Regions from separate parts of the Paenibacillus sp. NPDC057934 genome, predicted to be linked through region 1. Evidence: predicted binding sites of a transcription regulator. Region 1 holds the regulator's gene; each other region holds the start of a gene.
The links. Region 1 encodes Rex, which represses fermentation and respiration genes when NADH is low (regulators of the CRP and FNR family bind a similar motif). Its sites were predicted from a motif close to TTGTGAAATATTTCACAA; they were not measured.

Region 1 (3,191 bases):
CACCCAAACATGGAGCACGTCTTTGGCACTGGCTGAGTATACCGCATGCGAGAGCAGATCCGTATGTGGCAAGAGGTGGGGCTGATCAATATCAATGGCAAGAAAGTCAGCCTTCATGCCGGGAGCAAGTCGGCCCACCCCATCCAGGAAGAGCGATTTTGCACCGTACTCCGTAGCCATCTGCATGGCTTCTGCAGCCGGAATAGCTGTTGGGTCTCCGCTGAATCCCTTATGAATAAGCGCCGCCAGACGCATCTCTTCGAACAAGTCCAGATTATTGTTGCTGGCTGCACTGTCCGTACCCAGCGATACGGTGACGCCTGCATTTAGCAGGTCGATAACCCGGGCAATCCCGCTGGCCAGCTTCAGGTTACTTCCAGGGTTATGGGAGACACCGACATGGTGTCGGGCCAGGACCCCGATCTCCTCGTCATTCAGATGCACACCATGGGCAACTAGAGACGGTCGTGTAAACATGCCTACCTTTTCCAAGTGCTCGACTGGGCGTAGTCCATATTCCGCAACGTTCTGCTCCACTTCTCGCTTCGTCTCCGACATATGCGTATGTAGCGGCAGATTCAGATCATGGGCCGCCTGCACGAACTTTACAAAAAATTCCGGCGGGCAAGTATATGGGGAATGCGGGGACAGCATCGTTGTAATTCTGCCGTCTGCCTTACCATGCCAGTCGCGAGCGAACCGTACAGCATCAGCTAGCTTCGTATCTTGTACCTCCGGCGGACATAGACCGATAACCCCGCGTGTCAGCACCCCACGCATACCGGACTGCTCCGTAATCTCAGCTACCCGGTCCATTTTGTCATACATGTCCAGAAAGGTCGTCGTGCCACCCTTCATCATTTCCAATATGGACAGCGAGCTTCCCCAATAAATATCTTCCGGGGTAAACTTGCCCTCCATCGGCCACATTTTCTCCTGCAACCAGACCTGAAGAGTCCGATCATCACCATAACCGCGCAACAGCGACATCGCCGCGTGACCATGGGTATTCACCAGACCAGGCATGAACAGTTGGCGGCTGCCATCGATCACTTGCAGCTCTTCTTCAAGGAATGGCTCTTCTTCGCCTATGTATGTGATGAGATCATTCTCTATGATCATACAGCCGTTCAACACAGACAGAGGAGTCCCAGGCACAAGAAACTTCCCGTTACGAATAAGAATCTTACTGTTGCTCATGCCCAAGCTCTTCCTTTCCATCCTGCAAATAATAAGCCAGGCTTTGCAAATCCGTTGTAAAGTCGGCTGCATGGACACGGATATGGGACGGCGTTTTCAGAATCACAGGTGCAAAGTTCAAAATCGCTTCAATGCCAGATTCCACCAGGATATCGGCCACATTCTGCGCTTCGGTATCCGGTACGGTGATAATGCCGATGCGGATGCCCTGCTCACGAATGGTGCTGCCCAGATCCTTCATTGGTTGTACAGTGAGCGAGTTGATTTTCTGACCTACCTTGGGTTCATAGGAATCAAAAATAGCGCTTATTTTCATCGTGTCCTTCAAGTAAGCATTGTAGTTGGACAAGGCGTGTCCAAGATTACCTGCGCCTACCAGTGCCACGTTAATTTGCTGATCCAGTTTCAGGATATGACGGATCTTCTCAATGAGATAAGATACATCATAACCGATGCCTTTACGGCCAAAATCGCCAAAATAAGCCAGATCCTTACGGATCTGGGCGGGGTTAAGATCCAGCTTCTGACCAAGTTCTTGAGAAGAAACTGTCGAGATTTCACGTTTTTGAAGATCGTTGAGGAATCGCAGGTATACAGGAAGTCTGCGTACCACCGCCTCCGAGATTTTATCCGATTTCATGTTTTCTCCTCCTAAATTAATCTGATTGTTGAAAATAACGCCTACCAAACGGAATGAAAGGGGCTCTAATTGCCCCCCTCCTCCAACCATTCTGCAATTCGGGGAACCATCTGCTCGGTCTTCATATGCTCCATCTTGGGACCGGGCAGCGAATACAGAAAATATTTACCGTAATAGGATTCAATCACCCTGGTATCATAAACAATAACGATCCCCCGGTCTTGTGCCGTCCGAACGAGACGACCAAAGCCCTGCTTGAAGCGGATAACCGCCTGCGGCACGGAGAGCTTCATGAACGGGTTCTTCTTCTGCGCCTGTAGCAGCTCAGCCTTAGCCTCCGCGAGCGGATGGTTCGGCGGCTGAAACGGCAGTCTGACAATGGCCAGACAGGTTAGGGCATCGCCGGGAATGTCTACGCCTTCCCAGAAGCTGCTTGTGCCAAGCAGTACTGAAGCGTTGCTATCCTGAAAACGGCGGATCAGCTTGCTGCGGCTTCCACCTTCTACTCCCTGGCCCAGTACACTGATATCCTGTGAAGCCAGAGCTTCCTTCAGAGGATCATAGACCTGCCGTAGCATACGGTAAGAAGTGAACAGTACGAGCATCCGTCCGCGTGTGATTACCGCAGCCTCCGCCAGAGACTGCACCAGCGTATCCACAAAACGGGCATCGCCAATGCTACCCTTGACGCTCGGGAAGTCGCGTGGAATGACCAGCAGGGCCTGTTCACGGTACTTGAACGGAGAAGGCAGCAGCGAGGTCATCAGACGCCCCTGCTCCGCAGCTTCGCCGAGCCCCAGATTGTCAATCATGAATTGGAATGATTTATCGACCGACAATGTGGCCGATGTCAGCACGATGCTATTCTTCTTGTCGAAGAACAGCTCCTTGAGCTGGGTGCTGACATCGACAGGCACCGCATAGAGCTGCAGGGACTTGCTGCGGTAATTAGTGCTGGCTTCCAGCCAATAGACAACATTCACGTCGTTCAGATTCATAAAGAAACGCACCTGTTCGCGAATGGCGCCCAGATCCTTAAAGAGACCACCAAGATCGGTCACCAGACTGTCCGAACTGGACTGACCGTCCTGTTCACGCATCTCGCTCAGCATCTTCTCACCCTTGCGGATAACTTCGCTGAGGCTCAGGTGCATTGTATTCTCCAATGCCGCAAGCTCTTCCCAGTCCTTCGGCTTGCTTCCCGGCTGGAGACGAAGTACGAGCTGTCCCGCTTCCCCTGCGGCCGCATCGCTTCGCTCTGGCAGGAGAGTGTACAGCTTCTCGCTTAATACATCCCATGTCTCTTTTACCGTAAGCAAGTCCGGATAAAGCCTGTCAATGATGACACTCC
Region 2 (3,191 bases), on a different contig from region 1:
CAGCTTAGCCAACCACTCCATCATTGGTTTGAAACGTTTCATTACTTCTTCATAATCGAGAACTTCGGAAGTGATGCGCGGAAGCTCAGGTCCGACTTGTACGCCGGATTTCTCGTCCACACCACCATTGATAGCATACAACAATGCTTTTGCCAAGTTGGCACGTGCGCCAAAGAATTGCATTTGTTTACCGATGCGCATTGCTGATACGCAACATGCAATACCGTAATCATCGCCATAGATCGGACGCATCAGATCATCATTCTCGTATTGAATGGAACTAGTCTCGATGGATACCTTGGCACAATATTTCTTGAAGCCTTCAGGCAATTTCTCGGACCATAGTACAGTCAAGTTCGGTTCCGGTGCTGGTCCCAGATTGTACAGGGTGTGCAGGAAACGGAAGCTGTTCTTGGTTACGCGTGTTGTACCATCTACGGACATACCACCAATGGATTCAGTAACCCAGGTAGGGTCACCACTGAACAGTTCATTGTAGTCAGGAGTGCGCAGGAATTTAACGATACGCAATTTCATCACGAAATGGTCTGTTAACTCTTGTGCTTGTTCTTCGGTCAAAATGCCTTCTGCGATATCGCGCTCAACATAGATATCAAGGAAAGAGGATACGCGTCCAAGGGACATTGCCGCACCGTTTTGTTCTTTGATCGCTGCAAGATATCCGAAGTACACCCATTGGAAAGCTTCTTTGGCAGTGTTAGCTGGCTTGGAGATATCAAAGCCGTGCATAGCCGCCATTTTCTTCAGTTCGCCCAGTGCGCGGATCTGTTCGGAGACCTCTTCCCGAAGACGAATTACAGATTCGCTCATAGCATCCACTTCAAGATTTTTGAGGTCTTGTTTCTTTTCATTGACCAGGAAGTCAATTCCGTAAAGCGCTACACGGCGGTAGTCGCCAATGATCCGACCGCGGCCGTAAGCATCTGGAAGACCGGTAATAATACCTGCTCTGCGCGCTGCTCTCATATCATCTGTATATGCATCAAATACGCCTTGGTTATGCGTTTTGCGAATGTTCGTGAACATGTCGACAATGCCTTGCGGAAGTTCAAATCCGTATGCATTACAGGCATCAATCATCATTTTAATACCACCGAACGGTTGAATGGAACGTTTAAAAGGCGCGTCAGTCTGAACGCCGACAATTTGTTCCTTGTCCTTGTCAATGTAACCAGGATTGTGCGATACGATCGTAGATACGGTGTTCACATCTACGTCAAGCACACCGCCATTGGCAATTTCCCGTTTGGTCATTTCAGAAACAATTTTCCACAGTTCCTTGGTATTCTCAGTAGCTCCGGCTAGGAAATCTTCCTTACCCAGGTAGGGGGTAATGTTCTTCTCAATAAAGTCATTCACATTAACTTTTCTAGACCATTTACCTTTTGTAAAACCGTGCCAACCCGACTTCACTTCTTGTACATCTTTTTCAATCACCGACATGCTAAATCCCTCCATTTATATTTATAGTATTGTAGAGATCGCGGGCTTGAAGGTTAATCCCGTGTCTCGCGACCCCATCATAATGGTTGTTATAAAATTCACAAAAGTGATTTTATAGGTGGGATCGTTGTTTGTTTATATAAATATTTTAGTTTATTTTCTGAAAAAGGACTGTGACAAATATCACCTTTCCGGTGATATTTGTCACTACCATCCAGTTTCTCAAGGAACGGAATCCTTAGCTTACAACTGTGGTATTAGTTATCGAATTTGCCGTAGAAAGCATTGCGGTATACGTCTGCAAGTTCGCTGACAAGCGGCATTTTTGGATTGGCAGTTGTACATTGATCTTCGAATGCACGGTCAGCCAGATAGTCAACACGCGATTCGAAATCCTTAGGATCAAAGCCAAGTTGTTGGAACGACTCCTCAATACCCAGCTTCTTGTTCATGTCGCGGATAGCATTGATCAAGCTAGTAACCCCTTCTTCAGTGGTACGAGCTGGCAGTCCCAGAATACGAGCGATTTCTGCATAACGCTCATCCGCAACGAAGTGCGAATATTTAGGGAACGAAGCAAACTTCGTTGGTTTCTTGGCATTGTAGCGGATAACGTGCGGCATAAGAATCGCATTGGTACGACCATGAGCCGTATGATATTGACCACCCCATTTGTGCGCCAAGCTATGGTTGATGCCCAGGAATGCGTTAGCGAACGCCATACCAGCAAGTGTGGAAGCATTATGCATTTTCTCACGAGCTAGTGGATCAGCTTCCAGTGCGGACTTCTCCAAGTATTGGAATACGAGTTGGATAGCTTTGATGGCAAGACCATCAGAGTAGTCACTAGCCATAACCGATACATAGGCTTCAATCGCATGTGTCAATACATCCATCCCTGTGTCAGCAACAGCAGTTTTTGGCAAGCTGTATACGAACTCTGGATCTATGATAGCTACATCAGGCGTGAGCTCATAGTCAGCCAAAGGATATTTAGTATGTGTTTCAGTTGTTTTGTCAGTGATAACCGCGAAAGAAGTAACTTCCGAACCAGTACCCGAAGTTGTAGGAATGGCAACGAATTTAGCTTTGTTACCCAGTTTAGGGAACTTGTAAACCCGTTTGCGGATATCCATGAATTTTTGTTTCAGACCGTTAAAGTCAGCGTCTGGGTGTTCATAGAACAACCACATACCTTTGGCTGCGTCCATAGGGGAACCGCCACCAAGTGCAATGATGCAGTCCGGCTGGAATCTGTTCATCATAGCCGTACCTTTTTCTACAGTAGTTGTCGATGGATCTGGTTCTACTTCCGAGAACACTTCGATGGCTACTGGTGTTTGACGTTGACGCAGGTAGTGTTCAACTCTTTCCACATAGCCCAATTTCACCATCATAGGGTCAGTGATAATCGCAATGCGTGTAATATCAGGCATTTTGGCAAGGTATTGAGTTGCACCTTTTTCGAAATAGATCTTGTCGGGTACTTTAAACCATTGCATATTCACGGTACGACGATTCACCCTTTTCACGTTGATCAGATTGATGGCAGTCACGTTTTGCGATACCGAGTTGCGTCCGTAAGATCCACAGCCCAGGGTCAGCGAAGGGATATTAGTGTTGTAAATATCGCCGATGGCACCATGTGTCGATGGCGAGTTTACCAGAATACGTCCGGTTTGCAGACGATTCGAGAATTTCATGATGACTTCTTCATTGTTCGAGTG
Region 3 (3,191 bases), on a different contig from region 1:
AGAATCATGATCAGACCGTGCGTGGTAAAGACCTCGTTATAGTGCTGTGCGTCGAGAAATTTCATTTCTGGTGCTGCGGTCTGTAGACGCATCATAAGCGCGTCGATACCGCCGCGGAACAACATTAGCAGGGCAGCCAGGATATACATGACCCCGATGCGTTTATGGTCAACTGTAGTCAACCATTCGCGCCAAAGGTAGCCCCACTTTTTGAAAACGGTGAGTCCAATGATAATCGCCAGCGTGGCCAGCGCAATACTGACCATAGCTCCGTAGATTAGGACCCCTCCGTGAACCTTAAACTTTTCCAAATCCATTAGGGATGACTCCTTTCAGGTATTCACACTGGCAATTGAGCCTAGTGGTGTCCTTCGTGTGTACTCTCGTCTACCGGCTGAACCTCTGTATCGGGTTTGCCGTCAAATATGGTCTCACTAGAAGGCGCTGGAGATGGGTGAATCTTCTTGTTCTCCTTATGCTCCATATTGCCGTTATCCATATCCATTTCCATGCCGTCATGGCTCATATGGTCACCATGGTTGCCTGGAGGCGGACTGAAGGTTAAGTGGGTAGAGGAGTAGGTTTTGCGTCCAACAAAATCGGTCTTCAGCAATGTCTTGAATTCATCCTCTGTCAGCGGTTGTGCGGTTTCCTTAACATCTTTTACCCAACCATCATAATCTTTCTGTGGCATGGCCAGTGTCTCAAATTCCATGTGGGCGAAGCCCTTACCGCTAAAGTTCGAGTTCCTGCCGAGATAGGAACCCACGGTGTCAGCTGAAAGATGAAGGGTTGTAAGCATGTCATTCATCGCATATTTTTGCCCTGCAAGCTGAGGAACCCAGAAGCTAGTGATACTGCTGAAAGAGTACAGTCTGAACTCTACAGCGCGGTGAACAGGAATGTTCACATAGTTCACGGTTTCAATGCCTTCCTCCGGATAGCTGAAATGCCATTTCCAGTTCGAGGATGAGGCGTAAATCACAAGCGGTTTCTGGTTTTTATAATCTGCAGCAACGTTCTCTACAGCGCTTGTTGATTTTACTGTTACCACAGAAAGGAAACTTACGATGATGATTGGAATGGCAATCCAAATCGCCTCCAGCCATTTATTACCCTCTTCATGTGGTGGAATGTACCCCTCGTTGCTCTTTTTAGCGCGGTACTTCACAATAACAAAGATGTATAAAATGTAGACAACAGCCAGAACGCCGAGCATCACCAGTATGGAGAGGATGATCGTGTCTGAGATCGTTCTTGCAGCCGGACCTTTCGGGTTCAATACAGTTATGGAACTGCAACCCGGCAGGAGGAGAATCAGGCTGAGGAACAAAGCGTATAACGGCCCTTTTTTGTTCATGTTGAACTCCTTCCTTCAATAATTCTTATCATTAGCCGAAATCATTAACCTCTATATATAGTAAGAAGTCCGAGGGTAGATTGCAAAAGACATATTTTATCATTTTTCCTATTTGCGTCCTTAAATATGGCGATATCGTTAAATATTTGTGTTGGAATTGTTACAACTCACTAATGATGTGATATAGATCATTGTAGTGACGCTGTTTTGTGGACATTTTTAATTGTTCGAAATTTGTTCAATAATTCACTAATGTTACTAATTTCGCCACAATTATTTTGCTCCAAATTTGTGGTTTTTAACCGCTTTTTTATTGCTGTGACAGGATTCGACGAAAGTTGCGCTATTTTTCGAAAAAATACCTTGAACTTAATATAGTGTCTAATTGGTAACAACTTTTTATGCACTTGGTTACAATCTCTCAAATTTCATTCTATGTATCTATGGTAAAGTAATAGAAAATATACATAGATAGGGAGATCCTGCCGGTGTCTACTAAAAAGTTGTTGCTATTATTCATTGCATTTTTTGTAAGTTTGGGATGGGTTCATGAAAGTGAGGCCGCTGGCTTGCAAGCCCTGAAGTTAGGGGTTAATGATAAACTGACAGGAATCGAGGCTGTATCGGTAAAAGATACTTATTATGTTCCGCTGCGCGATTTGGCGCAGGAGTTAGGCTGGACACTGAATGGACTGTCCGATGGAATCGGTGTGAATGCCAGGGGCTCTTCGCTCAAGCTATTGAACGACCATACCACAGCTACTCTGAATAATGGAAGCAAGGTCCCAATGGATACCTTCTTACGTGGTGGCAAGCTCATGGTTCCGTTACGGGTCTCAGCACTTCTGGGTTATACTATTTCCTATGTGCCTGAACAATATTTACTGAGAGTGCAGAATAGTACAGCTAAACTTAATGATGCGGCATTTGTTAGCAAGTATAAGAAGGAACTGCAGCCGAAGACAGGAACCGGCTCACAGACTCCAACAGCACCTGGAACCACTACATCTGACAGTTCCGGAAAACCGGGAACAACGGTATACATGACCTTTGATGATGGACCGTCGGCTACCACTACGCAACTGCTCGATATCCTGGCGAAGTATAAGGTGAAGGCCACGTTCTTCATGCTGGGTCCGAAAATGAACACCTATCCTGAACAGGTTAAGCGTACTGCGAAGGAAGGTCATGGCCTTGGCCTGCATGGTATGACACACCGCAAGGAGAAGTTCTACGCTTCCCCGGCAGCTGCCCTTGGTGAAATGAACAATGACAATGCCATTCTGAAGAAAATCACTGGAACGGGCACTTCGCTGATTCGCCCGCCTTATGGCAGTAAGCCTTATTTCACTAATGCGTTTAGAGACAAGGTCTTGACTCAAGGCTATCATCTCTGGGACTGGAACGTAGATTCAGACGACTGGAAGTACAAGGAGAACAGCGCCAAAATCTACAACATCGTTATGGGTCAGGTCCATAATCTGAAGAAGTCGCAGAGCAACCCGATTATTCTGATGCACGATCAGAAGGCAACACTGAAGGTGCTGCCACAAATTCTGGAAACGCTGAAGAAGGAAGGGTATCATTTCGAGATTATCACTAAAGATATGCAGCCGCATAACTTCTGGAAAGACTATCGTTAAACAATAATTCAGAATAAATAAGGATGTTCCCGGCCATGAACGTAGGCTGCGGAGCATCCTTTTTGCTGTTCAATGACAACAATTAATCGTATAAATATTTCGCAATCATATTGACCAGCTCTGATTTTAAGCGTTCTGCGGCGATGCTCCGGCTGGAAAAGACGACGGCATCCACAACCGTGCTTACG

Region 2: a site for Rex is predicted at 1,551-1,568, ahead of pflB (formate C-acetyltransferase). Genes of this name have one in related genera too.
Region 3: a site for Rex is predicted at 1,595-1,612, ahead of qoxA (cytochrome aa3 quinol oxidase subunit II). Genes of this name have one in related genera too.

Annotation. Positions count from the first base shown of each region.
Region 1 covers NZ_JBHVPB010000002.1:95,504-98,694, reverse strand. The annotation lists gene ACFVRY_RS04995 (amidohydrolase) at 1-1,200, opposite strand, end outside; gene ACFVRY_RS04990 (redox-sensing transcriptional repressor Rex) at 1,187-1,840, opposite strand; gene dinG (ATP-dependent DNA helicase DinG) at 1,906-3,191, opposite strand, start outside.
Region 2 covers NZ_JBHVPB010000005.1:318,407-321,597, reverse strand. The annotation lists gene pflB (formate C-acetyltransferase) at 1-1,464, opposite strand, end outside; gene adhE (bifunctional acetaldehyde-CoA/alcohol dehydrogenase) at 1,722-3,191, opposite strand, start outside.
Region 3 covers NZ_JBHVPB010000011.1:193,049-196,239, reverse strand. The annotation lists gene qoxB (cytochrome aa3 quinol oxidase subunit I) at 1-317, opposite strand, end outside; gene qoxA (cytochrome aa3 quinol oxidase subunit II) at 359-1,360, opposite strand; gene ACFVRY_RS24260 (polysaccharide deacetylase family protein) at 1,849-3,003, shown strand; gene ACFVRY_RS24255 (TetR/AcrR family transcriptional regulator) at 3,086-3,191, opposite strand, start outside.